DNA from 4 places in the Streptomyces vinaceus genome. Region 3 is predicted to be linked to each of the others. Evidence: riboswitches for the same ligand, from Rfam matches in the RefSeq annotation. Region 3 holds a riboswitch; each other region holds the start of a gene.

Region 1 (8,762 bases), 2.3 Mb from region 3:
GGCGAGAGGATCTTGGCCGCCTGGGGTGCGAACACGGGAGAGGCGACGATGACCTCCGTGGTGGGGCCGTCCGCGACGACGTCTCCCTCGGCCATGACGACGACCCGGTCGGCCGCACGGGCCACGAACTCGACGTCGTGCGTGGAGATGACGATCGCGCGCCCTTGAGCCGCGAGGTCGTCGACGATGGCGATCAGCTGTTCCTTGGCCCGGTAGTCGAGGCCGCGGGTCGGCTCGTCGAGGAGCACCACCCGGGGAGCCGCCGACAGCTGGATGGCGAGGGCGAGGGCGAGCTTCTGGCCCTCGGACAGGTCGCGGGGGTGGGTGGCGTCGTCGATGCCGGGTGCGAGGCGGTCGAGGATCTCGCGTGCGGCCGGTGCCTCGGAGCCGACCGCCGATTCCGCGTCGGCCTGGTCGAGTTCCTGCTCGACGCTCTCCAGGTACAGCAGGTCCGTGGGGGTCTGGGGGACCAGGCCGACGAGTCGGCGGGCTGCGGCCGCGGACAGCTTCCGCGGGTCGCCGTCCTCGCCCCCGTCGGTGGCGGGGACGAGCACTGTGCCGGCCTTGCGGGGCCCTGAGCCCTGGAGCGCCCAGAGCAGGGAGGACTTGCCCGAGCCGTTGCGGCCCATCAGCGCGGTGATCTCGCCGCCGCGCAGATCGAGGTCGACTTCCCGGACGGCCGGGACGCCGTGATAGGCCACCGTCACCCCGCGGGCCTTCAGGAGAAGGGCGGGGTCCGGGGCGGGTGCCGGCCGCACCGGCGGGGGAGTCGTACCGGCCAGCCGTGTGCGCAGGGGCGCGGCCGCGCGGCGGGCGTCGCGGATGGACAGGGGGAGCGGGGACCAGCCGGCGGCGCGCCCGAGTTCCACGATGGGCGGGGCTATGGACGACGTACGGAAGATCTCGGCGGGCGGCCCGGACACCACGCGGCCGTCGCCGGGGAGGTGGATGACGCGGTCGGCGCACTGGACCACGCGCTCCAGGCGGTGTTCGGCGAGGAGCACGGTGACGCCGAGGTCGTGGACGAGCCGGGTGACGGCCGCCAGGACCTCCTCCGCGGCCGTCGGGTCCAGGGCGGAGGTGGGCTCGTCCAGGACCAGGACCCGGGGGTGCGCGGTGAGCACGGAGCCGATCGCGACCCGTTGCTGCTGGCCGCCGGAGAGCTCGTGGAGGGCGCGATGGCGCAGGTCGGCGAGACCCAGCAGGTCCAGGGTCTCCTCGACGCGCTTGCGCATGGTGGCGGGCGCGACCGCCAGCTGCTCCATGGCGTAGGCGAGTTCCTCCTCGACGGTGTCGGTGACGAACCCGTCGAGCGGATCCTGGCCCACCACGCCCACGACATCGGCGAGTTCGCGGGGCGGGTGCTCGGCGGTGTCCCGGCCGTCGACCGTGACCCGGCCGAAGAGGGTGCCGCCGGTGAAGTGCGGGACGAGTCCGTTGACGGCCCCCAGGAGGGTGGACTTGCCGACGCCCGTGTGACCGACGACGAGGCAGAGTTCGCCCTCCTCGACGGTGAGGTTCACCTCCCGCAGTACCGGTTCTGCCGTGTCCTCGTACCGGACGGTGACCTGGTCGAAGTGGATCACTTGGGTTCCTCGGTGCGCTGTACGGGGACGGCCGGCCGGGCGGGGGCCGTCGGGGGCGGAGCCAGGAACCCGGCCGTCCCGGCGAGCAGGATCGCGGCGGCCGGCACCAGCGGCAGGGTCGGCCAGCTGAGCGGGTAGATGGAGGGGTTCAGCTCCGCGGCGTTGAACCCCGCGTTGCCGAACAGCAGCACCGCGGACAGCACCCCGCACCCGGCCACGGCCCATTCGGCCGCCCGCCACGGGTCGGGACGGTACGTGGTCCGGGTGATCCGGCGCCCGCCGAGCCGCAGCCCGGCCACGCACAGCGCTCCGCCGGCCCCCAGTGCGGGCAGGCCGAGCAGCTTGGGCGCGGTCGCGTCGAGGAGCCCGTACGCCCCGGCGCACAGGCCGCACATGCCGAGCAGCATGAGGGCGCCGGTCAGGCGGCGGGAGCGGCGGGTCGCGGTGCCGGCGCGGCCGTAGCCGCGGGAGTCCATCGCGGCCGCGAGGCGCAGGGAGCGCTCCAGGGCGTCTTCGAGGACGGGGACGACGATGCCGCGCAGCGCGCGCAGACCCCTCGTACGCCCGGCCCGGAGCCTGCGGGCGCGGCGCACCCGCTGGACGCTCGCGACCAGTTGGGGCGCGACGCTGATGGACACGGTGACGGCGACGCCGAGTTCGTACAGGGCGCCCGGGAGCACCCGCAGTGCGCGCTTGGGGTTGGCCAGGGTGTTGGCCGCGCCGATGCAGCACAGCATGCAGGCCAGGCGCAGCCCGTCGGTCGCGGCCGACAGCAGCGCTTCGAGGGAGACCGGACCGCCGAGCCGGATGCCCGCGTACCAGTCGGGCGTGGGGATGTGGGGGAGGGAGAACAGGAAGTGGTCGCGGGGTGTGACGCCGGTGGCGAAGACCGCCCGGAAAGTGACCCGGATCGCGACGACCGTGAGTGCCAGGTAGAGGTAGTACGGGAAGCCGCGGGCCCAGGGGGCCTCGGTGCGGCGCATGGTGATGACGTAACCGAGGACCGCGAGGACGAGGAAGAGCAGCAGCGGATTGTTGGTGCGGCTGACGGCGGTGGCGAGGGCCAGGGCCCAGATCCACCAGGCGACGGGGTGCAGAGTGCGGGGCAGCCGGCGGCCGCCCGCGCCCGGCGCGAGGCCGGACACGGGCGGCTCGGCCGCGACCGTGGTGGTACGGGACACGCCGCTACTCCGTACGACGGCGACGCTTGGCCGCGTAGACGGCGGCGGCGCCGATGAGCAGCACCAGCGCTCCGGTGGCGACGGCGGGCAGGTACGAGCCCGCGTCGTGCTCGGCGTCGGCTGCCGGAGCCGCCTCGACGACTTGGGGGCCGGGGGCCGGCGCGGCCGCGGCCGGTGCGCCGGGGGAGGGCGGTGCCGAAGGGGTGGGCGAGGCGCTCTCCGAGGCGGAGGGGGAGGGCGAGGGACTTGCCGGCGCCGACGGTCCGGGATCGGCCGGCGGCGGATTCTCCGGCCTGGGCCCGGTGTTGACGCCGGGCGGCAGGGGAGCCGCCGTCCGGGTGTCCTGGGGCTGGGGTGCGCCCGTGGGCCGGTCGTTGTGGGCGCGCAGCTGGTCCGGGGTGACCCGGGGCCGGCCCTGGGTGCCCTCGATGTCCGTGGCGCCGAAGGTCCACAGGTCGACGCTGCCCGGCTCCGGCTTGTAGAGCATGGCGCCGAGCCGGCTGTACTCCCAGGTGTTCCGGCCGGGGTTCGCGTGCCAGTACGACCAGTAGGCGGAGGCGGGCGGGGTCAGGACGCAGTCGTCCTGCTCCGGGGTCGGGTACTGCTTGCCGCCCTGGTGCCCGCTGTAGCCGATGCGGCAGATGAACGCCGGACCGTCGTGGCCCGTTCCGGTGGTGGCCCAGCCGCCCTCGTTGAGGAGTTCGTAGCCGGTGGTGGGTGTCGTCCCGCAGGAGCGGTAGACGGGCCCGCCCCAGTGGCCGAAGTCCACGGCGAGGACGGCTCCGGAGGAGGTGGTGCACTGGCCGATGGGCTGCGGGGCGGCGCCCGCCGGGGCCGCGGTGGCGGCGAGCGCCGCCACCGTCAGCCCCAGGGCGGCCGCCGTACGGGCCAGGGCCCGCCGCGCGCGGTGGTGCGTCACGCCCGGCCTCCCGTCGACCCGCGCCGGCGGCGGGCGACGCGGACCGCGCCCCAGCCGCCGAGGACCAGGGCCACCGCGGCGGCGGCCAGTGCGCCGACCTGGGCGCCGGTGGAGGCGAGAGCGCCACCCGCCCCCGAACCGCCGCCGGCCGTCTCCCCGCCCGGGGTCACGATGACGGGAGCGCCGCTCGTGGCGGTGGGGACGGGCTGCGGGGTGGTGCCGTCGAGGCTGCGGTTGAGGGTGGCGAAGGAGATGCCGGTGGCGCCGCCGAGGGCCTGGGTGGAGGCGCGGACGTCGGATCCGGGCTGCGCGTCCCTGGCGATGTTGAACCCGCCGTCGCCGTTCTGCTGCGTCGCCAGGAACGTGCGGGCCTTGGCGATCTGCGCACCGTACTTCCGCGCGTCCAGGGACATGCCCTGGACGGCGAGGGCGGTGGAGTTGACTGAGTCGCCCGAGGCGCCGGGGAAACCGCCGTCGTCCATCTGCCGGGCCGCCAGCCATGCGACGGCCTTGTCCACGGCCGCCTGCGCGTCCGCGTCGGGCAGCAGGTCCAGGGCCATGGCGGCCATGGCCGTGGAGTCCACCTCGTCGTCGCTCTTGTCGACGAGGATGCTTCCGAAGGACCCGTTGGGCCGCTGGAGGCTCTTGAGATAGGCGATGGGTTCGGCGGCGGCCGCGTTCTCGCCCGCGCGGACCTGCGCGATGACGCCGAGGGACTGGTCGAAGACGGACTTGGCGTTCCCGTAGGCGCCCTTTCCGCCGCAGAAGGGAACGGCGTCGAGGTTCCTGGCCCGGCAGGTGTCCTTCGCGAGGGCCCCGATCAGGTCCTGTCCGCCGAAGGCGCGGGGGTTTCGGCCGACCGCTTCGGCGAGGAGCGCGGTCTTGCCGATGGCGCCGCCGACGGCGTACTTCGTACCGATCAGGGTCCAGGCGTGGACCGTCCGCCCCTGGCCGTCCTTGCCGCCCTTGTCGAGGAAGTCGACGATGTTGCGCAGGGTGGCGTCGTCGGTGCCGGCGGCGGCGAGCGCGTAGGCGCCGTCGATGGTCAGGCCGTACGTGGCGAAGCCCGGGGAGCTCTCGTAGTAGCGGCCCTGGACCAGTCGGCCGGGGTGGGTCAGGTACGCCGTGGCCTTCTTGAGGTCGGGTCCGTCACCGGGCGGGAGCGGCGGACGGGAGCCGCTCGGGGAGGGCGACGGCCCGGGGTCGCTCGGCTCGGGGCTCGGTTCCGTCTTCTTGGCGGTCAGCGCCACCAGGTCGCTGTGGGCGGCCGCGAGGACGGCCGGCGCGGTGGGGAACACCTGCGGGTCGGTGAGCCCTTCCTCGAAGGCGAAGCCGCCTCCGGGGAGTTGCTGCTTGGAGAGCCAGAACAGACCCGCGTCGGCGTACGGGGTGTCGCCGAGGGCGCGCAGGGCCTGGGCCGCCCAGCCGGTGGCGCTCGGGCTGCCGGTGGTCATGCCCGCGGCGGCGGGCCACGCGCCACTCGGCAACTGCGACTTCCGCAGGCTCGCGCGGGCCTTCTCGACGACGGCGTCGTGGCCGCCCGCCCGCTTGAGGGCGAGCGCGATCAGTGCCGTGGAGCTCGCGTCGCTGTCGCACCATCCGCCGGGGCGGATGAGGATGCCGGTGAAACCTCCGTCCTCGCACTGGAGGGCGGTCAGCCGGTTCACGGCGTCGGCCGGGGGCGTCACCCCGCCGTTGAGCAGGGCGATGACGGCCATGGCCTGGGCGTCGGACTGGCCGGTGGTGCGGAAGTCGCCCTTGGTGAGGCAGCCGTCGATCGTGTCGCCGTCGCCGATGTCGCGCGGACAGACGTACCTGACCAGGTCCCCGAGCAGGTCGTGTCCGCCGAACGCGCGGGGATCCTTTCCGGTGGACTCGGCGACGAGCGCGAGACGCGCGGCGGCGGTCGCGTCGGGGATGCCGTCCTTTCCGGCCGGGTAGGCGTAGGCGTCCGTCTCGGCGGGCCTGGCCAGGAAGTCGGCGGCCTTGCGGGCCGCCGGGCTCTTCGGGTCGGCGGCCGCGAGGGCGTAGACGGCTTCGGCGGTGAGGAGGTGGTTCGGAGAGGTGGCCCCCTCGTCGACGACGCGCTCGCCGTCCGTCAGCTTCCCGGTGAGCCAGCGGGCGGCGGCGGGCAGGTCGACGGTGCCCGGCGCCACGGTGGGCGGGGTCGTCGGGCCGGACGGGTCCGGGCCGGGGCCGCCGCCCCCCGCGCGGACGTCGGCGGGCGAGAAGGCGGGCTTGCCCGAGGTGCCGCCGACGTCCGTACCGCCGAACACCCAGGCGTCGACGTCGCCGGGCCCCGGGGTGCGGGCCATCGCACCGAGCGGGCTGTAGGTCCAGTTCTGCTGGCCGGGCGAGGCGGTCCAGTACGACCAGTAGGCGGTGGCCTGCGGGGTCAGGACACAGGGTTCCTTCTCCGCGGTGGGGTATTGCGTACCGGAGTTGAAGGACCCCTTGCCGATGCGGCAGATGAAGGCCGGGCCGTCGTGGACGGTGCCCTCGGTGGTGAAACCGGCCTCGTGGAGCAGGTCGTAGCCCGTGGTGGGCGTGGTGTCACAGCCCCGCTCGACCTTGCCCCCGAACGGGCCGAAGTCGACGGCGACGATCGCGCCGGTCGTGGCCGTGCAGCCCTCGATGGGGTCGGCCGCGGCGGACGGGCTCCCGGTGACCAAGGAGACGCTCGCGCCGAAGGCCAGCAGTACCGCCGATATCAGCGACACCAGCCTCTTTTTCCCCGTGCGTCGCTCTGCCAGCTCTGCGGTCCCCACCACGGCCCCTCGTGTCGGCCGGGCGGACGTGTGCGTGGCAAAGGGCTTCGGTCGCACGAGGAGCGCAAGGGAAGCCGTTCGAACCACGCCGTAGTCCGCGACGGCGTTTCTCGCTGCAAAACCTGGCTCCAGGCAGTCCGGCTCGCCCGGCGGTGCCGGGCCTACGGTTGCGGGTCAGCGCCGGATTCCGACCGGCTTCCCCTGGAACTGAGTGCTTATCAGTCGGAGTGGAACACGCCGATAAAGACAGCGTCAAGGTGGGATGCGTCTCACCGGCGAACGCTCCAGCGTCCCTCCGGCAGCGCGGCTCGCGGCGGCTGGCGGAGCCTTGATCACTCAGGTAGCGTCCTGGGCTGCCAGATGGGGGAATCCGGTGAGAAGCCGGAGCTGACGCGCAGCGGTGTGGGACGGCGGGGGCCGTCTCCGAGCCCGAATGCCCATACGGCGATGCAGTACAGGAAGCCGTACCACGCGTTCCGGACGGCGGCCCTCCGGCTTGCCCCGCCGTGCGCCCCGCGCGGTGGCGGAGCGCGTGCCGGACGCGGTCGGCGTCCGCCGATTCCAGGAGCAGGCCATGTCCCGTCCCCGTACCTCCCGCCGCCTCGCGCTCGCGGTGCCCGCCGCGCTCGGCGCCTTGGCCCTCACCGCGCTGCCCGCCTTCGCGACCTCCTCGCCCGCGCAGATCGCCGCGTCCAAGACCAATGGGGTCGCCTACCTCAAGTCGCTGCAGGCGGCGGACGGTTCGTACGCCGGCTCCGGGCTGTCCAACGAGTGGGCGTTCAGCGCCTTCGCCGCCGCCGGTACGGCCGTCGTCGACGTCTACCCCGGTGGCGACACCACGAAGAACGCCCGGTCCGTCTACCGCAACCTGCTCTCCACGTCCGGCTGGCCGTCGGCCTCCCCGGTCGTCACCGACTACGAGCGCGGCGCGCTGAACGCGTACGCCGCCGGCATCGACCCGGCCCGCGTCTCGGCCTCCCGCAACCTGGTCGCGAACATCTACGCGTACTGGCAGACGGCGGAGGCGGGCTACTTCGGCCCCTCCGGGAACTTCAACGGCACCGTATTCGCCGCGCTTTCGCTGGGCGGCGCCAAGACCCAGGCCGGCGGCGCGCGCGTTCCGCAGGCGCTCACGGACTCGATGGTCACCCGGATCCGCGCCAACCAGCACGTCGACGGCGGCTGGACCTACAACAAGGCCGAGGGCAACCCGACCGTCCTCAACTCGGCGGGCGATGTGGACATGACCGGCGCGGCCATGGCGGCCCTCTGCGTCTCCGGCGTCCCCAACACGGACACGGACGTCGTCCAGGCGAAGAACTTCCTGAAGAGCAAGCTCGTCACCGCGACCGGTGCCTTCAACTCCCTGTACGGGGTCAACACCAGCTCCAACGGCTGGGGCGTCGCGGGCCTCAACGCCTGTGGCTTCAACCCACAGACCGGAGACTTCCTCACCGTCGCGGGCAAGACCCCGATCGACTTCCTGATAGCCAACCAGTACAACCCGGCCGGCGGCTTCAAGTACAAGCCGACCGACACCACCCCGTCCGCGTACGCCTCCATCGACGCCCTGCGCGCCGTCGCGGGCGGCGGATTCACCGCGGCCCCGCCGGTCCCTGTCACCCCCGGCGCCCCGCAGTGGGTCGCCCAGACGGCCTTCACCGCCGGTACCGCGACCAAGCTGGCCCTCACCGTCGACGACGGCGCGGGCAACCTCAAGGTCTGCTCCGTGGCCTTCACCCCGACCGGTACGACCACCACCCTCGGCGACGTCCTGAACGCGGCGACCACGGCGGCCACCCCGTCCGGCTGCGTCACGAGCGTCACCCCCGCCTCGGGGTCCGGCACCGTCACCGACATCAACGGCAAGGCCAACAGCGGCTCCGGCACCTGGAAGGTGAGCATCGACGGCTCGGCCTTCGCCGCCGCCGCCCGGGGCCAGGTCGTCAACGTGGGCGACACCATCGCCCTGCGATGGGGCGCCTGATCACCCAACACCCTCGGGGGCCGCGGACCTTCGGGTCCGCGGCCCCCGAGTACCGGACTAGGACCTGTCGTCAAAGTGTGATCGCCTCTCGGTCCCATTCTGACGGGGCACGGTCATGATGGGCTGATGAGTCGATACACAGAGGTCATCGTCCTGGCGCGACGGGCCGAAGAGGTCATGGAACCCCTCACTCGCCCCAGCGACAGCCGGGATTGGCACCAGTGCTTCACACCGGTGGATGACCATATGTTCGCCGGGCTGCGCACGCCGTCCGAAGAGTGTTACGCGTGGGTTGTTCAGTTCATCCGCCACAACTGGCGT
Region 2 (4,012 bases), 2.3 Mb from region 3:
GGGACTCGGCGGTCTTGTCGTATCGGGTGGCTATCCCGCGCCATTGCTTCAAGCGGTTGAAGCACCGTTCCACGACCTTGCGGTGCTTGTAGACCTCCTTGTCGAAGGCCGGAGGTGGGCCGCCGAGGCTTCCTTTCCGGGCCCGGTTGCGCACCTGGTCGGCACGCTCAGGGATGGTGTGCCTGATGCCGCGGCGCCGCAGCCAGGTGCGGATCGCCTTGGAGCTATAGCCCCTGTCGCCGATGACGCGATCGGGTCTGCTCCGGGGCCGGCCCGGTCCGAGGCGGGGCACCTGGATGGCGTCCATCACCGCGGTGAACCGGGTGCAGTCGTTGGTGTTCCCGCCCGTCAGGACGAATGCGAGCGGGCGGCCGGTCGCGTCGCAGGCGAGGTGGACCTTGCTGGTCAGGCCGCCCCGGGACCGGCCGAGGGCCGGGTTTTGGTGCCCCCTTTTCGGGCCCCGGCGGCGTGCTGGTGGGCGCGGACGATGGTGGAATCGACCGACACCAGCCAGTCGATGTCACCCGCCGCGTCCGCGTTCGCCTGCGCGGCCCGCAGCATCCGGTCGAACGTGCCGTCCGCCGCCCAGCGCCGGAAGCGGGTGTGGAGGCTGGCCCACGGGCCGTACCGCTCGGGCACGTCCCGCCAGGGGACACCGGTGCGGAACTTCCATACGATCCCGTTGAGGACCATCCGGTCGTCCTGCCGGGGCCGCCCCAGCGCAGGCCGGGGCAGCAAGGGACGTATGAGCTCCCACTCGGCATCGGACAGTTCATGGCGGCATATCATCACTCCATGATCCACAACCCAAGATCACTTTGACGACAGGCTCTAGAAGGACGTCCAGGTGAAGGACACCTGATCGCCGGCGCTCAGCTTGAACTGGCAGCCGCCGACCGGGGTGGGGGTGCCGTTGACGGCGATGCTCCAGTAGGCGGAGCCGCCGCCGCTGACGTTCTTTATGGTGTCGACGGAGTAGTCGTCGAAGGACGCGTACCAGGTGCCGTCCCAGGTGAAGCCCTTCTTGTGGGCGGCGTCGTCGAGGGCCGCGGTCGGGGTGGGGACCTTGGACGGGTGGGCGCCGCCGTTGGTGCCGTCGCACTGGTGGGTGCCGCCGGTCACGGTGGTGACGTCGTGGCCCTTGGTCTTGACCTTGCCCTTGAACAGCAGCCCGTCGGGGCCCTGGACGGTCACGTCCACCTTGACCGCCGCGTTCGTGTCCGGCTTGGACTTCGCCTCGGCCGCGGCCGGAGCGGTGGCGAGGGCGAGACCGAGGGCGGCCGTGGTGATCACGGAGCGGCGGACGAGGATCTGGCGCATGGAGAGCCTTCCTGGTGGGATCTTCGGGTCTGCCGGCGCGAACCCTTCGACCCCCACCCGCGCACACCCCGTGCGCACGCCCTGGAGGGGAGCGCACCCGGGTGCCGGGTCAGGCTGGGGCTTCGGACTGCAGACCGTGACAGTGGGAAGCGGTGCACATCCCACCCCGGGTTCTCCGACTCACGGCGCACCGGGCGCCGTTCACGGTTGCAGGTCAGCGCCGGATTCCCACCGGCTTCCCCCAGTTGTGCATGCATTCGGTTGTGTGCTCCGGCCGCGGTGGGCCGGAGCAGAACGCATCGTACGGGCCGAAGAGCAGTGCGTGGAAGCGTACTTCGGCACGCACCGCCCGCGCGTCAGGGGGTCAGTCGCCGGCCGTGAGTTCCGCGCGGACCTCATGCGCGGCCGCGACGAGATGTTCCAGGGAGGCGCGGGTCTCGGTCCAGCCGCGGGTCTTGAGGCCGCAGTCCGGGTTGACCCAGAGCCGTTCGGCGGGGATGGCCCGGAGCCCCCTCCGCAGCAGCGCGGCCGCCTCCTCGGTGCTCGGAACGCGCGGGGAGTGGATGTCCCAGACACCGGGGCCGGCCTCGCGGGGGTAGCCGTGCGCGGCCAGTTCGCCGGCGACCTGCATGTGGGAGCGGGCGGCCTCCAGGCTGATCACGTCGGCGTCGAGGTCGTCGATGGCCTGGACGATATCGCCGAACTCCGCGTAGCACATGTGCGTGTGGATCTGGGTGTCCGGCCGGACGCCGCCGGTGGTGAGGCGGAAGGACTCGGTGGCCCACGCGAGGTACTCGGCGTGGTCGGCCGCGCGCAGCGGCAGGGTCTCCCGCAGGGCGGGTTCGTCGACCTGGATCACCGAGGTCCCGGCGGCTTCGAGGTCGTCGACCTCGTCGCGCAGGGCGAGGGCGACCTGCCGCGCGGTCTCGCCGAGCGGCTGGTCGTCGCGTACGAAGGACCAGGCGAGCATCGTGACCGGGCCGGTCAGCATGGCCTTGACCGGCCTGGACGTCTGGGACTGGGCGTACGTGGTCCAGCGGACGGTCATCGGCTCCGGGCGGGAGATGTCCCCGGCCAGGACCGGCGGCCGGACGTAGCGGGTGCCGTACGACTGCACCCAGCCGTGCTGCGTGGCGAGGTAGCCGGTGAGCTGCTCGGCGAAGTACTGCACCATGTCGTTGCGTTCGGGCTCGCCGTGCACCAGGACGTCCAGACCGGCCTTCTCCTGGAAGGAGAGCACCTCGCGGATCTCGTCCTTGATCCGCTCCTCGTAGCCGGCGGTGCCGATGCGGCCGGCCCGCAGGTCGGCGCGCGCGGTGCGCAGCTCGTTCGTCTGGGGGAAGGAGCCGATGGTCGTGGTGGGCAGCAACGGCAGCCCGAGGAGGGCGCGCTGGGCCGCGGTGCGCTGCGCGTAGGGCTGCGAGCGCCGCCCGTCGGCATCGGTGATCGCGGCGGTACGGGCGCGGACGGCGGGGTCACGGGTGATCGAGGAGGATGCCCGGGACGCCAGGTCGGCGCGGTTGGCGGCCAGTTGGGCCGCGATGGAGTCCGTGCCCCGGGCGAGGCCGCGGGCGAGCGTGGCGATCTCGGTGGTCTTCTGGCGGGCGAAGGCGAGCCAGCGCCGGATCTGCGGATCGATGTCCCGCTCGGCGCTCGCGTCGAGCGGCACGTGCAGGAGGGAGCAGGACGCGGCCACGTCCACCTGGCCGGCGAGGCCCAGGAGGGTACCGAGGGTGGTCAGGGACTTCTGGTAGTCGTTGATCCAGACGTTGCGGCCGTCGACCACACCGGCGACCAGGCGCTTGCCGGGGAGCCCGCCGACGGCGGCGAGGTCGGCGAGGTTCGCGGCGCCGCCCGCCGTGAAATCGAGGGCCAGGCCTTCGACCGGGGCCGCGGCCAGCACCTGGAGGGCCTCGCCGAGCCGGCCGAAGTAGGAGGCGACGAGCAGCTTGGGCCGCTCGGTCAGCGCACCGAGCTCGCGGTAGGCGCGGGCGGCGGCGTTCAGGTCGGCCGGGGTGCGGTCCTGGACCAGCGCGGGCTCGTCCAGCTGGACCCACTCGGCGCCCGCGGCGCGCAGCTCGGCCAGGACCCGGGCGTACACGGGCAGGAGCCGGTCGAGCAGCGTGATCGGCTGGAAGTCGGCGGCCACGCCGGGCGCGGGCTTGGCCAGCAGCAGGTAGGTGAGGGGGCCGACGAGGACCGGGCGGGCGGTGTGCCCGAGCGCGAGGGCCTCCTCCAGCTCGGCGACCTGCTTGCCGGGGTCGGCGGTGAAGACCGTGTCCGGACCGAGCTCGGGGACCAGGTAGTGGTAGTTCGTGTCGAACCACTTGGTCATCTCCAGCGGGGCCACGTCCTGGGTGCCGCGGGCCATCGCGAAGTAGCCGTCCAGGCGGTCGGCCGCGACGGCCGCGCGGTGGCGCTCGGGGACGGCGCCGACCATGACGCTGGTGTCCAGGACGTGGTCGTAGTACGAGAAGTCACCGGTCGGCACCTCGGTGATGCCGGCGTCGGCCAGCTGCTGCCAGTGGGACCGGCGCAGATCTGCCGCGGTCCGCCGCAGGGCGTCGGCGGTGACGCGGCCCTTCCAGTAGCCCTCGACGGCCTTCTTCAGTTCGCGGTGCTGTCCTTGGCGGGGGTAGCCGTGGACGGTGGCTCGGGCTGCCGCGGCTGCGGGCTTGGCTGTCACGGATCT
Region 3 (8,762 bases):
GATCCGGGCGCGCAGGGCGTCCCAGCGCTCGGGCCAGTTGAGCTCGACGTCGAAGTGGTCGGGGTGCAGGACGCCGCGGGCGGTGCGGGTCTGCTCCCAGGCCGGCAGGGGGCCGCTGCGCTCGGCGAGGTCGCAGGAGGCCTCGTACGCGGCCAGCATGATGCGCTCGGAGAGCTTGGTGGACAGGGCCTTCGCCTCGGGGGAGTCGAAGGGCATCCTCAGCTTGAAGAAGACGTCCTGGAGGCCCATCGCGCCCAGGCCCACCGGCCGCCAGCGGGCGTTGGAGCGGCCCGCCTGCTCGGTCGGGTAGAAGTTGATGTCCACGACGCGGTCGAGGAAGGTGACCGCGGTGCGGACGGTCTCGTCCAGGCGCTCCCAGTCGATCTCCCCGTCCACCACGAACGCGCCCATGTTGACCGAGCCGAGGTTGCAGACGGCGGTCTCGCCGTCGTTGGTGACCTCGATGATCTCGGTGCAGAGGTTGGAGGAGTGGACGACCGTGCCCGGCTCGGCGGTCTGGTTCGCCGTGCGGTTGGAGGCGTCCTTGAAGGTCATCCAGCCCTGGCCGGTCTGCGCGAGGGTGCGCATCATCCGGCCGTACAGGTCGCGGGCGGGCATGGTCTTGCGGGCCAGGCCCTCGGCCTCGGCCTTGCGGTACGCGGCGTCGAACTCGTCGCCCCACAGGTCGACCAGCTCGGGCACGTCGGCCGGGGAGAACAGCGACCAGTCGGCGTCGGCGTTCACGCGGCGCATGAACTCGTCCGGCACCCAGTGGGCGAGGTTCAGGTTGTGCGTACGGCGCTGGTCCTCGCCCGTGTTGTCGCGGAGCTCCAGGAACTCCTCGATGTCCGCGTGCCAGGTCTCCAGGTAGACGGCGGCGGCGCCCTTGCGGCGACCGCCCTGGTTCACTGCGGCGACGGAGGCGTCGAGGGTCTTCAGGAACGGCACGATGCCGTTGGAGTGGCCGTTCGTACCGCGGATCAGCGAACCGCGGGCGCGGATGCGCGAGTACGAGAGGCCGATGCCGCCGGCGTGCTTGGAGAGGCGCGCGACCTGGTGGTAGCGGTCGTAGATCGAGTCGAGCTCGTCCAGCGGGGAGTCCAGCAGGTAGCAGGAGGACATCTGCGGGTGCCGGGTGCCGGAGTTGAAGAGCGTGGGCGAGGACGGCAGGTAGTCCAGGCGGCTCATCAGCCGGTAGAGCGAGGCGACTTCCTCGACGGCCTGGACGGTGTCGTTCTCCGCGAGGCCGCACGCCACGCGCAGCATGAAGTGCTGCGGGGTCTCGACCACCTGGCGGGTGATCGGGTGGCGCAGCAGGTAGCGGCTGTGCAGGGTGCGCAGGCCGAAGAAGCCGAAGCGGTCGTCGGCGCCCTCGGCGAGCGTGTGCTCGACCAGCGCGTCGAGGCGGCTCGCGTGCAGCGCCACGAACTCGGCGGTGCGGTCCGCGATCAGGCCCTCGCGGTGGCCGACCGCGACGGAGGCGGAGAAGGAGGTGGCCCCCTGGCCCGCGGCTTCCTCGGCGACGGCCAGCGTCAGCAGCCGGGCGGCGAGCCGGGAGTACGCCGGGTCCTCGGAGATCAGACCGGCGGCGGCCTCCGTGGCCAGAGCGCGCAGTTCCGCCTCGTCGGCGGCGGCGCTGCGCCCGCGGAGCGCGGCGGCGGCGACCCGGCCCGGGTCGGTGTCGGGGAGGTCGGCCGTCAGCTCGGTGAGGGTACGCAGCAGCGCGGCCCCAGGTCCCCCGGTCTCGATTCCGGTGTCGGACGGGTCGGACTCGGCGCGCGGTGCGGAAGGCGCGATGGTCACGGGGGGAGCTCTCCCTCGCTCGGCTCCGGGACACCTGCGGCGCGGGTTCGAGCGGGCGCGCGCGGGCATGACGGGGCAGCACCGCGCGGCGTCCACCGGCCCAACCGCGAGGCCCGGACGTATCGACACCCGGTTCGGTCGAGCCGGGCGCACTGTCGGCAGGTCATCGGACTTGCGGTGACACCAATGGGTGTACTTCATACCGTTGCGGGACAGTTCCGGATTCGCACCGGATTCCCCTGCGACGACAGCGAGCACGAGCATACATGTGGGGGCCGCTTCCTGTGCGACCCCCTAGATGTTGTGTCGGCGTGGCTACAGTTCGAGACCGTACGTGAGCAGAGGGAGGTCGGGAACGGGCTCCCAGTCCCGTTCCGGCGTCCGCACGAAGCCGAGCCGTTCGTAGATCCGGTGCGCGCCGACCATGTCCCGCGTGGTCGACAGGACGAGGCGCCGTACGCCCTCGACGGCGCGGGCTCGGTCGATGCAGGCCCGTACGAGGGCCTCCCCGGCGCCCCGCCCGCGGCCCTCCCGGGCGACGGCCAGCATCCGGAACTCGGCCTCGCCGGGCCCGGCGATGTCGCACAGCCGGCTCCCGGGCGCGGCGAAGGCCACGCCGCCGAGGAGCCGGCCGTCGCCCGTCGCGGCGACGAGTATGACCCCGTCGGCGGCGCGCCCCGCCACATCGCGCAGCCGCGCGAGGTACGGGTCGTCCTCGCCGAACGTCAGCAGCCCGTCCCCGAGGTAGGCCTGCGCGGTGAGGTCCCCGAGCGCCTCGTACTCCGCCGCCAGCGCTTCCCTGATCACGATGTCCATGCGGTCGAGTGTGCCGGACGGCTGTCGGTGCCCGGCGCTATCGTCGGTGACAGCACCGTCGAGAAGGGCGAGCGAGGCATGACCGTGATGACAGATCGGCCCCAGATGCTGACCGAAGAGTTCGAGACCGTGGCGCGGATAGCCGCCAGAGAGGTCGAAGGGCTGCGGTTCGAGTTCATCAACGGGAAGCTGGGGGTCAAGGCGGTGCCGGACGGGGACCACGGGACGATCATTGTGTGGTTGTCGCGCATGTGCATGCAGTCGCGGCCGGACCTGTGGTTCTACGCTGAGCAGGGGATCAAGGTCCAGCGGTATCGCAATGGCCGCGCTCGGCCCGATGGCGTCCTGGTGTTGACCGCCTCTCTCGCAGGACATGGGGAATGGGCCGACCCCGACCCCGTGCTGATGGTCGTGGAGGTCACGTCGTACGACACCGACACGGACGCCCGCGACCGACACGAGAAGCCTCGTGGTTACGCGGAGACCGGCATTCCTGTGTACCTGCTCATCGACCGGGAGAAGTGCGAGGTCACCGTCCACAGTGAGCCGGACGGCAGTCGTTACGAGAGCGTCCGCACAGTCCCGTTCGGGAAGGACATCGAAATTCCCGAACCCGTCGGCATCACCCTGCCTACCGAGCCCCTCAAGGAGTGGGTGCACTGAGCGTGCCGAAGGGCCCCGCCGATGCAGCGGCGGGGCCCTTCATGGGCGTCAGCAGCAGCCGAACCCCTCGCGGGGGTCGGCCTCGCGCGCGTCCGTACGGGCGCGTTCGAAGGCGCGGCGGGTCATGACCTGCGCGTCCGGGTCGTGCGTACGGGCGTGCACGACGTAGCGGTCGTACGCCGCCTCGCCCGAGAACTCCCGTACGAAGTACCGCGCCTTCGCCAGCGCCGCGCGGACCCCGCTCACGCCACCGGCTCCTTCGCTCGGCCACCGCCCGAGTCCAGGCCGGCGGCGGCGAGCTCCGCCCGCTCCTCGGGCGTGGCGATGAGCCCGGCCGGGGCGACGATCTTCGACTCGGTCCACGGGACCTCGGAGAGCCTGACCGCCTCCGGGTTGCCGGCGGCCTTCACGCAGGTCCGCGCCGCGTCCAGCAGCACGATGACGATCAGGACCGCGAAGAGCGCCGACAGCACCCCGTCGACCGTGGCGTTCGTGACGATCGTGTGCATCTCGCCCATGTTCTTGGCGGGCGGCAGGACCTTCCCGGCGTCGATCCCGCTCTGGTACTTGTCGCGCTGCGCGAAGAAGCCGACCTTCACGTCGTCGGAGAACACCTTCTGCCAGCTCGCGGTCAGCGTGACGGCAACGTCCCAGGCCAGCGGGACCCCGGTCACCCAGGCCCACTTGAGCCGACCGGACTTCACCAGCAGCGTGGTGCAGACGGCCAGCGCCACCGCGGCGAGCAGCTGGTTCGCGATACCGAACAGCGGGAACAGCTGGTTGATGCCGCCCAGCGGGTCCTTGATGCCGACCCACAGGAAGTAGCCCCAGCCGCCCACGACCACCGCGCTGGCCAGCCACACGCCCGGCTTCCAGCTCACGTCCTTGAAGGACTTGTGCACGTTGCCCAGGGTGTCCTGGAGCATGAAGCGGCCGACGCGGGTGCCCGCGTCGAGGGTGGTCAGGATGAACAGGGCCTCGAACATGATCGCGAAGTGGTACCAGAACGCCTTCAGCCCGGCCCCGCCGACCACGGAGGAGAAGATTTCCGACATTCCGAGTGCGAACGTCGGCGCGCCGCCGGTACGGGACAGCAGGCTGGTCTCCTCGACGTCCTTCGCGGCCTGCGCGAGGAACTCGGGCGAGATGGCGAAGCCGAAGTGCGTCACGGCCTGCGAGGCGGTCTCCACCGTGGTGCCGACGACACCGGCGGGGGAGTTGACCGCGAAGAACAGGCCGGGCTCGATGATGCAGGCCGCGATGATCGCCATGACGGCGACGAAGGACTCGGTCAGCATCGCGCCGTAGCCGATGACCCGGACCTGGGTCTCCTTCTGGATCATCTTGGGGGTGGTGCCCGAGGAGACGAGCGCGTGGAACCCGGACAGGGCCCCGCAGGCGATGGTGATGAAGACGAACGGGAACATCGAACCGGCGAAGACCGGTCCGTCCCCGCGGGCGGCGAAATCGGTGACCGCGGGCATCTTCAGGGTGGGCATGGCGACGACCACGCCGATGGCGAGCAGGGCGATGGTGCCCACCTTCATGAAGGTGGAGAGGTAGTCGCGGGGGGCGAGGAGCATCCACACCGGCAGCACCGAGGCGATGAACCCGTACGCCACCATCCACAGGACCAGCGTCTCCTTCTCCAGCGTGAAGGTGCTCGCCAGCGAGGAATCGGCGACCCAGCCGCCCGCCACGATGGCGAGCAGCAGCAGCGCGACGCCGATGACGGAGATCTCGGTGACCCGGCCCGGGCGCAGCACGCGCAGGTAGAAGCCCATGAAGAGGGCGATCGGGATGGTCATGCCGATGGAGAAGACGCCCCAGGGGGAGTGCGCGAGCGCGTTGACGATGACCAGGGCGAGCACGGCCAGCAGGATGATCATGATGGCGAAGACGGCGACCAGGGCGGCGGCCCCGCCCACCGGGCCGATCTCGTCGCGGGCCATCTGGCCGAGGGAGCGCCCGTCGCGGCGGGTGGAGAAGAAGAGGGTGACCATGTCCTGGACGGCGCCCGCGAAGATGACGCCCGCGACGATCCAGATGGTGCCCGGCAGGTAGCCCATCTGCGCGGCGAGCACGGGGCCGACCAGCGGGCCCGCGCCGGCCACGGCGGCGAAGTGGTGGCCGAACAGCACGCGGCGGTCGGTGGGGTGGAAGTCGACACCGTTGTCAAGGCGTTCGGCGGGGGTGGCCCGGGTCTTGTCCACCTTCAGGACCCGGTCGGCGATGAAGCGCGCGTAGAAGCGGTAGCCGATGGCGTACGAGCCCAGCGCGGCGGCGAGCAGCCAGGCGGCCGAGATCTCCTCCCCGCGCGAGAGGGCGAGGATGCCCCAGCCGAGGGCCCCGACGAGGGCGACGAGCACCCATACGGCGACGGACTTCGGGCTCATGCCGCCCGCCGCGCCACCGCCCGACGCGGAGGGCGAGCCCGTGGCCGTGCCCGGACTCGCCGCGTTCCGTTCTGTACCAGTTGCTTCCGGTTCCGGCATGATCCTCGTCCCCTCGTTGATCATCTGCGTAAAGGCAGGGAATCTACGGGGGCCGCCCGGTGAACGTAAGCCCCCGTCCGTATAGCGGAACGAGAGTCAACTACGAATCAGACGGCGGGGCGCTGGAGTCGGGCGACGAACTTGTAACGATCGCCGCGGTACACCGAGCGGACCCACTCGACCGGTTCGCCGTCGGCGTCGAGGGAGTGGCGGGAGAGCATCAGCATCGGCAGGCCGACGTCGGTGCCCAGGAGGCCCGCCTCGCGGGGGGTGGCCAGGGAGGTCTCGATCGTCTCCTCGGCCTCCGCGAGCCGTACGTCGTACACCTCGGCCAGGGCCGTGTAGAGGGAGGTGTACTTCGCCAGCGACCGGCGCAGCGCCGGGAAGCGCTTGGCCGAGAGGTGGGTGGTCTCGATGGCCATCGGCTCGCCGCTGGCCAGGCGCAGCCGCTCGATGCGCAGCACCCGCCCGCCCGTGGAGATCTTGAGGAGCCCGGCGAGGGTGTCGTCGGCCGTCACGTAGCCGATGTCGAGGAGTTGGGAGGTGGGCTCAAGCCCCTGGGCCCGCATGTCCTCCGTGTACGAGGACAGTTGGAGCGGCTGCGAGACCTTCGGTTTCGCGACGAAGGTGCCCTTGCCCTGGATGCGCTCCAGCCGGCCCTCGACGACGAGCTCCTGGAGGGCCTGGCGCACGGTGGTGCGGGACGTGTCGAATTCGGCCGCGAGCGTCCGCTCCGGGGGCACCGGCGTGCCCGGGGGGAGCGTTTCGGTCATGTCGAGCAAGTGCCGCTTGAGTCGGTAGTACTTGGGCACCCGCGCCGTGCGAGTGGCCGCCCCGCCTTCCGGCTCGGTCGTCGCCCCTTCGGTGGACATCGCCGCCCGCCTTCCCGACTCCAGTTTCGCTGCCGTCACCGGCTCCTCCGATATGTGCGGTCACATCGTGACACGGGTGGGAGGACAGGCCTCCTCCCTCCCCCAGGTGTCGGTCCGGTAACGGACCGATCACCCGCTCATTAGACCCTTGACACCCCTAAAGGTCTAGGCCAAGCTCCGGTTACTGGTCTAAACCAATATGGATCGGATCCCGGCCCCACGGGCAGTACTTGGTACGTCACCGCGGCGGGCGAGGGAAGTGCACAGCATCCCTGAGGAGGGTGGCGTGAAGCGCAAGCTCATCGCGGCGGTCGGAGTCGCGGGCATGGTGATCGGCCTCGCGGCGTGCGGTGGCAACGACGGCGACGACAAGGGCAAGACCGACGCCGGCGGCGCCAAGGAGATCACCGTCTGGGTGATGGACGGCTCCGCGCCCAAGGCGTGGATCGACGCGGTCAACGCCGAGTTCTCGGCCAAGCACCCGGGTGTCACCGTAAAGGTCGAAGAGCAGCAGTGGAAGGGCATCCAGGAGAAGGTCACCACCGCCCTCTCCGAGAACACCCCGCCGGACGTCCTCGAACTCGGCAACACCCAGACCGCGGGCTACGCCGTCACCGGCGGCCTCGCCGACCTCACCAAGGACAAGGCCAAGCTCGGCGCCGACGCCTGGCAGAAGAGCATGCTCGCCTCGGCCGAGTACGAGGGCAAGCTCTACTCCGCCCCCTGGTACGCGGCCAACCGCGTCGTCGTGTACGACAAGAAGGCCTTCGCCAAGGCCGGCGTCACCCCGCCGACCACCCGCGACGAGTGGATCGCCGGCCTCGACAAGCTCAAGGCCGCTGACCCCGCCTCGCAGCCCATCTACCTCCCGGGCCAGAGCTGGTACGTCCTCGCCGGCTTCATCTGGGACGAGGGCGGCGAGCTCGCCGTCAAGGACGGCGACAAGTGGAAGGGCGGCCTAGGCACCCCCCAGGCCGCGTCCGCGATGGAGTTCTACAAGAAGCTCCAGGCGTACTCCACCGCCCCCAAGGACAAGGACGAGGCCACCCCGCAGCAGTCCACCGACGTCGTTCCCAAGGGCGGCGTCTCCTCCTGGATCGGTCTCGGCTGGGAGGCTGGCGGCGCGGAGAAGGCCCTGAAGGACGCGGGCAAGGAAGCCGACTTCGGCTACTTCCCGATCCCGGGCAAGACGGCCGACAAGCCGGGCACCGTCTTCCTCGGCGGCTCGAACCTCGCCGTGGCCGAGCGCTCCAAGAACAAGGAGCTCGCCAAGGAGTGGCTGGCGCTGGCCGCCGGCAAGGACCAGATGACGAAGTACGCCGCCGAGACCAAGGGCGCGCTGCTCCCGAACCAGGCCGGCGCGAACTTCACCCCGGCCGCGGGCTCCTTCGCCGAGGCCATGGGCAAGGGCGGCGTCAACGGCCGCATCACCCCGGTCACCCCGGGCTGGGCGAACGTCGAGACCGAGCCCAACCCGCTCAAGGAGTTCATGACCAAGGTCCTGAAGGGTGAGGACGCCGCCAAGGCGGGCGCGGACGCGGACAAGGAAATCGCGAGCCGCATCAACAAGTAGCACGTAGCACCGGGGGTGCGGCCGGCGCCCACGCGCCCGCCGCACCCCCGGTCGCGCATCGACAGACCTGTGCGACGCCCGACCGCAGCCGAGGTAACCAAGACATGACCGTGCACTCCCAGGGAGCGGTGACCGCTCCACAGGACGCACCACCGAAGTCCGCCGGAGGGCAGCAGACGCCGCCCACGACCAAGGGGGCCGGTCCGTCGGCTCCGCGCCGGGGCAGAAAGCCGCTTCCCGCGGGCTGGCTGCCGTACCTCCTGATCGGGCCCGCGGTCCTCAGCCTGGCCGCGCTGCTGCTGTACCCGCTCGCCAAGAACGTGATCCTGTCGTTCCAGAAGGTCGACAAGATCGAGTTCATCCAGCGGAAGGCCCCCTTCAACGGGGTCGAGAACTACACGCAGCTGCTGGGCGACGCGCACTTCTGGACCGTCGTCGTCCGCACCTTCGCCTTCACCGCCGCCAACGTCGCGCTGATCATGCTCATCGGCAGCCTCGTCGGCATCCTGCTGAACCGCCTCGGCACGTGGATGCGCCTGG
Region 4 (8,762 bases), 4.6 Mb from region 3:
ACGGTGCCCGTCCTGCTCAGGCTGACCGAGGCCTTCGGCGTCGACCCGGGCTTCTTCTCGGAGCGCGACACCAGCCGCCTGGTCGCGGACCTGCGCGAGGCGCTGGCCGGCGAGGTGGCCGAGGCCCGGGTCTCGGCCTCGGACCTGGCCGAGCTGGCGTCCCGGATGCCCGCCGTCGCCCAGGTGCTCCTCGACCTCGGCCGGCGCGGCCAGCTCCTCGCCGAGCGGTTGGCCGGGGCCGACGGCGACCGGGAGGGGCTGCCGGGGGCCGGTGGGCCGCGCTCTCCCCACGAGGAGATCCGGGAGTTCTTCTACCGCCGCCAGAACTACCTCCACGACATCGATCTCGCCGCCGAGGACCTGGCCCGCGCCATACGGATCCGGCCCGGGGAGGTCGTGCGGGCGCTGTCCGCGCGCCTCGCCGACCGCCACGGCGTACGGACGGCCGCCGATTGCGAGAACCTGCACCACTACGACGACTCCGCCCGCGTGCTGCACCTGTCCTCGGGGCTACGGCCGGGCCAGCAGGCCTTCCGGATGGCCACGCAGCTCGCGCTGCTGGAGCACGCCGAGGAGCTGGACGGGCTCGCGTCGGACTTCGCGCCCGGCTCCACCGCGCACGGGTTGGCCCGGATCGGCATCGCCAACTACTTCGCCGCCGCGCTGATCCTCCCGTACAAGGCGTTCCACAGCGCCGCAGAGGCATTCCGCTACGACATCGAACGCCTGACAGACCACTTCGGCATCGGCTACGAGACGGTCTGCCACCGCCTCAGCACTCTGCAACGCCCCAGGCTGCGCGGGGTGCCCTTCTCGTTCGTCCGGGTGGACCGGGCGGGCAACATGTCCAAGCGGCAGTCCGCCACCGGATTCCACTTCTCCCGCGCGGGCGGCACCTGCCCGCTCTGGAACGTCTACGAGGCCTTCGCCGCGCCCGGCCGGATCCACGTCCAGGTCGCCGCCATGCCCGACGGGCAGCGCCACCTGTGGACAGCCCGCGCGGTCACGCGCCATCGCGGCGGCTGGGGCCAGCCCGGCAAGACCTTCGCCATCGGGCTGGGCTGCGAGATCCGGCACGCCTCCCGGCTCGTGTACTCCGACGGCCTCGACCTGGACAACACCGCGGCCGCGACGCCCATCGGCATGGGCTGCCGACTCTGCGAGCGGCTCGACTGCCCCCAGCGGGCCGTCCCGCCCCTCGGGCGTCCGCTGGCCGTGGACGAGAACACCAGCACCTTCGTCCCGTACCAGGTCGCCGACCGCCCGGAGTAGGGCCCGGCCGCAGGAACCGGCCTCAGGAACCGCCCAGCCGGGAAGCCTCCGCCGCCGTCACCGGCTCGCCGGCCCGGACCCCGTGCAGGACGTGCGCCAGAACCTCCGCGCCGCGCACGACGCGGGGGCCCGGCCGGTTGAAGTAGGCGGGGCCGTCCACCACCCACACCGCGCCGGCCCGTACCGCGGGCAGTTCCTCCCAGCCGGGCAGGGACGTCAGCAGCTCCCGTTCGCGTACGGTGCGCTCCGGGGCGAACCCGCAGGGCAGCAGGAGCAGCACGTCCGGGCGGGCGGCCCGGACCGTCTCCCAGTCCATGGGCCGGGTGTGCTCGCCCGGGGCGGCGATCAGCGCCTCGCCGCCCGCGTACGTGATCTGCTCGGGCACCCAGTGCCCGGCCGGCCAGAGCGGATCCAGCCATTCGATCGCCACGACCCGGGGGCGCGGCCGCCCCGAGGTGAGCCCGCGTACGGCGTCCAGCCGGTCGGCGAGTTCCGCCCGCCGGGCCCGCGCGTGATCCGGTACGCCGAGCAGCTCACCCACCGTGACCAGGCAGTCCAGCACGTCGCCGAGAGTGCGCGGCTCCAGGCTGAGCACACGGGGCCCGCCGTCCAGGACGCGCACGGCCCGGCTGACCCCCGCGTACGAGACGGCGCAGACGTCGCACAGGTCCTGGGTCAGGACCACCTCGGGGGCCAGGGCGCCGAGGGCGTCGGTGTCGAGCGTGTACAGCGAGGAGCCGCTGTGAGCGGCGCCGCCGACCGCGTCGGAGATCTCCCGGCTGGTCAGGGCGTCGGAGGAGAGCCCGGCGGACGTCACCACCGGTACCCCGGCCACGGCCTGCGGAGGCCAGTCGCACTCGTGCGTACGGCCCACCAGATCGGCGGCGAGGCCGAGTTCGGCCACGATGTCGGTGGCTGCCGGGAGCAGCGAGACGATGCGCATGCCTTGAGCGTAGATCGAGCCGCGGAGTGGGGGTGGACTTACTAGGACGTCCAACTATATGTTCGTGACAAGCCCGCGGTGCAGGGAAGCCGGTGTGAATCCGGCGCGGTCCCGCCACTGTGACTGGGGAGTGCGTTCTTCAGCAGGTCAGGCCACTGACGGAAACCATCCGTCGGGAAGGCCGGAGAACGCGCGTCGATCCGGGAGCCAGGATACCGGCCGTGGGGTGTTCCGTGTTGTCCACGAGGATGGAGCAGACACGCATGGCACCGGTACGTGACCACGGCCCTGGTGATCCGGCGGAGTACCCGAACGGCGAGGGCCTGTCCTCGCGTTCGTGACTCGACGAGGGCGCCCCCGGCCCTTTCCTGTCCCCGCGGCGAGCCCGCAGTGCGCACCCCGATCGGTGCCGGACTGCGGCAGCGCCGCGCCTTCCTCGGATCCTCACCTGACGAGAGAGCAGGCATCGATGGTCCGCGAGCTCACCCATTTCATCGGCGGAAAGCACACCACCGGCACCTCCGGTCTCTTCGCCGACGTGTACGACCCCAACACCGGCACCGTCCAGGCCCGGGTCCCCCTGGCGGGCCGCGCCGACACCGAGGCGGCGATCGCGTCCGCCGAGGAGGCCCAGGAGGAATGGGGCCGGTGGAACCCTCAGCGGCGCGCCCGCGTCCTGCTGCGCTTCCTCGAACTCATCGAGGGCGAACGCGAGTCGCTGGCCCGGCTGCTGTCCTGTGAGCACGGCAAGACCGTCGCCGACGCCCACGGTGACCTCCAACGCGGCCTGGAAGTAGTGGAGTTCGCCGCCGGGATCCCGCACCTCCTCAAGGGCGAGTTCACCGACAACGCCGGCACCGGCATCGACGTGCACTCGCTGCGCGCGCCGCTGGGCGTCGTGGCCGGGATCACCCCGTTCAACTTCCCCGCGATGATCCCGCTGTGGCAGGCCGCGCCCGCCCTGGCCTGCGGAAACGCCTTCATCCTGAAGCCCTCCGAGCGCGCCCCCTCCGTACCCCTGCGGCTGGCCGAACTGTTCCTGGAGGCCGGCCTGCCGCCCGGCGTGCTCAACGTCGTCAACGGCGGTAAGGAAGCCGTGGACACCCTGCTCGAAGATCCCCGGGTCCAGGCCCTCGGATTCGTCGGGTCGACCCCCGTCGCCGCGCACGTCTACGCCACCGCCGCCGCGCACGGCAAGCGCGCCCAGTGCTTCGGCGGCGCCAAGAACCACATGATCGTGATGCCGGACGCCGACCTCGACCAGGCGGTGGAGGCCCTGATCGGTGCCGGCTACGGCTCCGCGGGTGAGCGCTGCATGGCCATCGCCGTCGCCGTGCCCGTGGGCGAGGAGACCGCCGACGCCCTGGTGGCGAAGCTGAAGGAGCGCATCGCCGCCCTGCGCATCGGCACCTCCGACGACCCGGAAGCCGACTTCGGGCCGCTGGTCAGCCAGGACGCCCTCGACCGGGTCCGGCGCTATGTGGACATAGGCGTCGACGAGGGCGCAGAACTCGCCGTGGACGGCAGGGGTTTCACCCTCCCCGGGCACGAGACCGGGTACTTCGCCGGAGCCACCCTCTTCGACCGGGTGACCCCGCAGATGCGGATCTACCGCGAGGAGATCTTCGGCCCGGTGCTGTCCGTCGTACGGGCCCGCGACTACGAGGAGGCCCTGCGCCTGCCCACGGAGCACCCGTACGGCAACGGCGTCGCGATCTTCACGCGCGACGGGGACACGGCACGCGACTTCACCCGCCGGGTGGGCGCCGGCATGGTCGGTGTCAACGTGCCGATCCCCGTACCGGTGGCCTACCACACCTTCGGCGGCTGGAAGCGGTCCGGCTTCGGCGACCTCAACCAGCACGGGCCCGACTCGATCCGCTTCTACACCCGCACCAAGACCGTCACCTCGCGCTGGCCCTCCGGGGCCAAGGAGAGCGCGAGCTTCACCATCCCGACGATGGGATGAGCGCCGTGACCACCCTCACGCAGGACCAGCTCGCCCTCGCCGAGGTCACCCTCGATTTCGCGCAGGAACACCTGGCCCCGCACGCCGTCGCCTGGGACCGGGACAAGCACTTTCCCGTCGACGTCATCCGACGGGCGGCCTCCCTCGGCCTCGGCGGGGTCTACGTCCGCGAGGAGCACGGCGGTTCGGGACTCAGCCGCAGCGACGGCGTCCTCGTCTTCGAGACGCTCGCCACCGGGTGCCCCTCCATCGCCGGATACCTGTCGATCCACAACATGGTCGCCTGGATGGTGGACCGCTACGGGGACGACGGACAGCGCCGGCGCTGGCTGCCCGCCCTGTGCGCCGCCGACACGCTGGGCAGCTACTGCCTGACCGAGCCCGGAACCGGCTCCGACGCCAGCGCCTTGCGCACCCGCGCCGTATGGGACGGGGACCACTACGTCCTGACCGGCGTCAAGCAGTTCATCTCCGGCGCCGGAGCGGCCGGCGTGTACCTCGTCATGGCCCGGACCGGACAGGCGGGCCCCCGGGGGATCTCGGCGTTCGTCGTCGAACGGGACGACCCCGGAGTCTCCTTCGGTGCCAACGAGCGGAAGATGGGCTGGAACGCCCAGCCCACCCGGCAGGTGGTCCTCGACGGGGTCCGCCTGCCGGCCGACCGCCGGCTCGGCGCGGAGGGCGACGGCTTCCGCATCGCCATGCACGGCCTCAACGGCGGACGCCTCGGCATCGCCGCCTGCTCGCTCGGCGGAGCCCAGAGCGCTCTGGACCGGAGCCTGGCCCACCTCGCCGACCGCGAGGCCTTCGGATCCCCGCTGCTGGACGCGCAGGCGCTGCAGTTCCGGCTGGCGGACATGGCCACCGGGCTGGCCGCGGCCCGCGCCCTGCTCCGTACGGCCGCCGAGGCACTCGACGCGGGGGACCCGAAGGCCGCGGAACTGTGTGCGATGGCCAAGCGGTTCGCCACCGATACGGGTTTCGCCGTGGCCGACGAGGCACTCCAGCTCCACGGCGGCTACGGCTACCTGAGTGAGTACGGCATCGAGAAGATCGTCCGCGATCTGCGGGTGCACCAGATCCTGGAAGGGACCAACGAGATCATGCGTGTCATCGTCGCCCGCGGCCTGACGGAGGCCCTGCGATGAGCGAAGGAGAAGAGGTTCTCGTCCGCACGGAGGGCCACTGCGGTCGCCTCGTCCTCAACCGCCCCAAGGCGCTCAACGCCCTCAACCACTCCATGGTGTTGAGGATCGAGGAAGCCCTGACCGCCTGGCGGGACGACCCCGCCGTGGAGACGGTGGTGATCTCCGGGGCGGGGGAGCGGGGACTCTGCGCGGGCGGTGACATCCGGGCGATCTACGAGGACGCCTGCACCGGCGGCGCCGCCTCGGCGGACTTCTGGCGCGACGAGTACCGGCTCAATGCCCTCGTCGCCCGCTATCCGAAGCCCTACGTGGCCCTCATGGACGGCGTCGTCATGGGCGGCGGCGTCGGCGTCTCGGCCCACGGATCGGTCCGGATCGTCACCGAACGCTCCCGGGTCGCCATGCCCGAGACCGGCATCGGTTTCGTCCCCGACGTCGGCGGTACGTACCTCCTCGCGCTCGCGCCCGGGGAGCTCGGGACCCACCTGGCCCTGACGGGCGCACCCGTCGGAGCCGCCGACGCACTGCTCTGCGGCCTCGCCGACCACTTCGTATCCGCCGAACGGCTCGGCGCACTGGCCGAGGACCTCGCCGCCGGGTCCGTACACGACGCCCTCGCCCCGCACGTGAGCCGAGCACCCGCCGGTGCACTCGCGGCCCACCGCGAGTGGATCGACCACTGCTACGCCGCGGACACGGTGGAGGAGATCACGGCCCGGCTCCTCGCCCACGGCGATGCGGCGGCGAAGGAGGCCGCGGCCACCCTGGCGGCCAAGTCACCGACAGCCCTGAAGGTCACCCTCGCCGCGCTGCGCAGCGCCCGCGCACTGGGCCCGCTGGAGCGGGTGCTGGAGCAGGAGTACCGCGTGTCCTGCGCGGCCCTGTCCTCGCCCGACCTCGTCGAGGGCATCCGCGCCCAGGTCATCGACAAGGACCGGAACCCGCGCTGGTCGCCCGCCCGGCTCTCCGACGTGACGGAGGCGGACACGGCACGCTACTTCGCCCCGCTCGGCGAGGACCGCGAACTCGTCCTCACCGCGACCGACTCGTTCCAGGAGGTGCCCTGGTGACCGGTGTGATCGCCTTCATCGGCCTCGGCCACATGGGCGGCCCGATGGCCGCCAACCTCGCCGCGGCCGGCCACCGCGTCCTCGGCTTCGACCTCGTGCCCCACGCGCGGGCCGCCGCCTCGGCGGCCGGGGTGGAGATCGCGGACTCCGCGGCGACGGCCGCCGCCGGTGCGGACGTGGTGATCACCATGCTCCCCGCCGGCCGGCACGTCCTGGCCCTCTACCGGGACGAGGGGCTGCTGGCGGCCGCCAGGCCCGGCACCCTGTTCATCGATTGCTCCACCATCGACGTCGCCGATGCCCGCACCGCTCATGAGCTGGCCGTCGCCGCCGGACACCGGGCGCTCGACGCCCCCGTCTCGGGCGGAGTGGTCGGCGCCGAGGCGGCGACCCTCACCTTCATGGCCGGGGGCGGCGAGGCGGAGTTCGCCCGGGCCGAACCGCTGCTCGCGGCCACGGGCAAGAAGGCGGTGCACTGCGGAGGAGCGGGCGCCGGGCAGGCCGCGAAGATCTGCAACAACATGATCCTCGGCATTTCGATGATCGCCGTCAGCGAGGCCTTCGTCCTCGGCGAGAGCCTCGGCCTGTCCCACCAGGCCCTGTACGACGTGGCCTCCACCGCCTCCGGCCAGTGCTGGGCGCTCACCACCAACTGCCCCGTCCCCGGCCCGGTCCCGGCCAGCCCCGCCAACCGCGAGTACCGGCCCGGGTTCGCCGCACCGCTCATGGCCAAGGACCTCGGCCTCGCCGCCAACGCCCTGCGGGCCGGCGGAATCGACGCCGGCCTCGGCCTGCGCGCGGCCGACATGTACGCGGCGTTCGCCGAAGCGAGCGGCGCCGCACAGGACTTCTCCGGCATCGTCCACGTCCTGCGCGACGCGGCGGCCCGTGCACCGAAGGGAACCACCCCGTGACCGAGACCACCCGCACCACCGCGTACGAGACGATCCTCGTCGAGCGCAAGGGGCGTACCGCCCTCCTCACCCTGAACCGGCCCAAGGCGCTCAACGCCCTCAACCTCCAGGTGATGAACGAGGTCGTCGCCGCCACCGAGGCCCTCGACCGGGACCCGGAGATCGGCTGCATCGTCCTCACCGGCTCCGCGAGGGCCTTCGCGGCCGGAGCCGACATCAAGGAGATGCAGCCGCGGGGGTACATGGACATGTACCTCACCGACTGGTTCACGGCCTGGGACCGCCTGGGCGAACTGCGCACCCCCACCGTGGCGGCCGTCTCCGGCTACGCCCTCGGCGGCGGCTGCGAACTGGCCATGCTCTGCGACATCCTGCTCGCCGCCGACACCGCCGTCTTCGGACAGCCCGAGATCAAGCTCGGCGTGATCCCCGGCATCGGCGGCTCCCAGCGGCTGACCCGGGCCGTGGGCAAGGCCAAGGCCATGGAACTCTGCCTGACCGGACGGACCATGGACGCCGCCGAGGCCGAACGGGCCGGCCTGGTCTCCCGTATCGTCCCGGCCGATGAGCTCCTCGCCGAGGCCCTCACCGTCGCCGAGACGGTGGCGGCCATGTCCGCCCCCGTGGCGATGATGGCCAAGGAGGCCGTCAACCGGGCCTTCGAAACCACCCTGGCGGAGGGCGTGCGCTTCGAACGCCGCCTCTTCCACGCGGTGTTCGCCACGGCGGACCAGAAGGAGGGCATGAGCGCCTTCGTGGACAAGAGGGCCCCGGACTTCACCCACCGCTGACGCCTGGTCAATACCGGCGCAGGTAGTAGGGGCGGTTGTGGGCGGCGACCGGCGGTGACTGGTAGGTCCAGACCCCCGCCGGGGCGTCGTCATCGAGCAGCCGGGTCAGGTCCTGGCCGACATCGGCGGCCGGGTCGAGGACGGCGAGGCCGGCCCGGTCCGCCGTGATGTCGGCGGGGGAGTACCAGAGGTAGGGCTGGTACACGTTCATGGGGCCGGCCAGCGGACGGCCGTCGTCGTCGGTGCCGTAGCCGGTGATGGGGGTGTTGTTCACGGGAGTACCGGTGAGTCCCGTGAGGTCGGCGGTGAGGGTGAACAGGCCGGTGGGGTGGCGTTCGATCTCGCCCTCGGGTGTGATGCCGGCCGCCTTGCAGGTCACGTGCCAGCTGTTGCCGGCCGGCCCGTTCAGGGACGGCATCGCCGCCTCGAACCATCCGGGGTACTTGGGTTCGGCGTAGAGCTTGCGTCCCGCGTCGATGGCGAGCGGGTTGTCGCACAGCACGTGGATGCGGGCGATGCCGAGCAGTTTGGTCTGGTCGTAGCCCTGCGCGTACTGCTCGTACGACAGGCCCGGCAGACGGTCCGCCGCGTCGGTGGGGAACGCGACGATGTTCACCTCCACCTCCTGGGTGATCCCCGCGCCGAACGGGTACTG

The links. A riboswitch is a leader RNA that binds a small molecule or an ion and turns the genes downstream of it on or off. The one in region 3 is predicted to bind cobalamin.
Region 1: it holds a riboswitch for cobalamin, as region 3 does, so the genes downstream of both, CP980_RS01510 (prenyltransferase/squalene oxidase repeat-containing protein) here and CP980_RS11460 (ribonucleoside-diphosphate reductase subunit alpha) in region 3, are expected to answer to the same signal.
Region 2: it holds a riboswitch for cobalamin, as region 3 does, so the genes downstream of both, CP980_RS01495 (DUF4430 domain-containing protein) here and CP980_RS11460 (ribonucleoside-diphosphate reductase subunit alpha) in region 3, are expected to answer to the same signal.
Region 4: it holds a riboswitch for cobalamin, as region 3 does, so the genes downstream of both, CP980_RS32520 (CoA-acylating methylmalonate-semialdehyde dehydrogenase) here and CP980_RS11460 (ribonucleoside-diphosphate reductase subunit alpha) in region 3, are expected to answer to the same signal.

The regions. Positions count from the first base shown of each region.
Region 1 is NZ_CP023692.1:325,350-334,111, reverse strand. Features, by position in the region: gene CP980_RS01530 (ABC transporter ATP-binding protein) at 1-1,586, opposite strand, end outside; gene CP980_RS01525 (energy-coupling factor transporter transmembrane component T) at 1,583-2,767, opposite strand; gene CP980_RS01520 (hypothetical protein) at 2,772-3,686, opposite strand; gene CP980_RS01515 (prenyltransferase/squalene oxidase repeat-containing protein) at 3,683-6,454, opposite strand; cobalamin riboswitch at 6,786-6,913, shown strand; gene CP980_RS01510 (prenyltransferase/squalene oxidase repeat-containing protein) at 7,029-8,441, shown strand; gene CP980_RS01505 (hypothetical protein) at 8,568-8,762, shown strand, end outside.
Region 2 is NZ_CP023692.1:321,061-325,072, reverse strand. Features, by position in the region: one part of gene CP980_RS01500 (IS5 family transposase) at 1-450, opposite strand, end outside; one part of gene CP980_RS01500 (IS5 family transposase) at 450-789, opposite strand; gene CP980_RS01495 (DUF4430 domain-containing protein) at 832-1,320, opposite strand; cobalamin riboswitch at 1,469-1,617, opposite strand; gene metE (5-methyltetrahydropteroyltriglutamate--homocysteine S-methyltransferase) at 1,685-4,006, opposite strand.
Region 3 is NZ_CP023692.1:2,616,147-2,624,908, reverse strand. Features, by position in the region: gene CP980_RS11460 (ribonucleoside-diphosphate reductase subunit alpha) at 1-1,803, opposite strand, end outside; cobalamin riboswitch at 1,944-2,067, opposite strand; gene CP980_RS11455 (GNAT family N-acetyltransferase) at 2,119-2,619, opposite strand; gene CP980_RS11450 (Uma2 family endonuclease) at 2,698-3,282, shown strand; gene CP980_RS11445 (CstA-like transporter-associated (seleno)protein) at 3,331-3,528, opposite strand; gene CP980_RS11440 (carbon starvation CstA family protein) at 3,525-5,678, opposite strand; gene CP980_RS11435 (GntR family transcriptional regulator) at 5,885-6,649, opposite strand; gene CP980_RS11430 (extracellular solute-binding protein) at 6,936-8,222, shown strand; gene CP980_RS11425 (carbohydrate ABC transporter permease) at 8,327-8,762, shown strand, end outside.
Region 4 is NZ_CP023692.1:7,210,941-7,219,702, forward strand. Features, by position in the region: gene CP980_RS32510 (short-chain fatty acyl-CoA regulator family protein) at 1-1,272, shown strand, start outside; gene CP980_RS32515 (cobalamin-binding protein) at 1,295-2,215, opposite strand; cobalamin riboswitch at 2,275-2,453, shown strand; gene CP980_RS32520 (CoA-acylating methylmalonate-semialdehyde dehydrogenase) at 2,685-4,184, shown strand; gene CP980_RS32525 (acyl-CoA dehydrogenase family protein) at 4,181-5,332, shown strand; gene CP980_RS32530 (enoyl-CoA hydratase/isomerase family protein) at 5,329-6,402, shown strand; gene mmsB (3-hydroxyisobutyrate dehydrogenase) at 6,399-7,316, shown strand; gene CP980_RS32540 (enoyl-CoA hydratase) at 7,313-8,107, shown strand; gene CP980_RS32545 (hypothetical protein) at 8,115-8,762, opposite strand, start outside.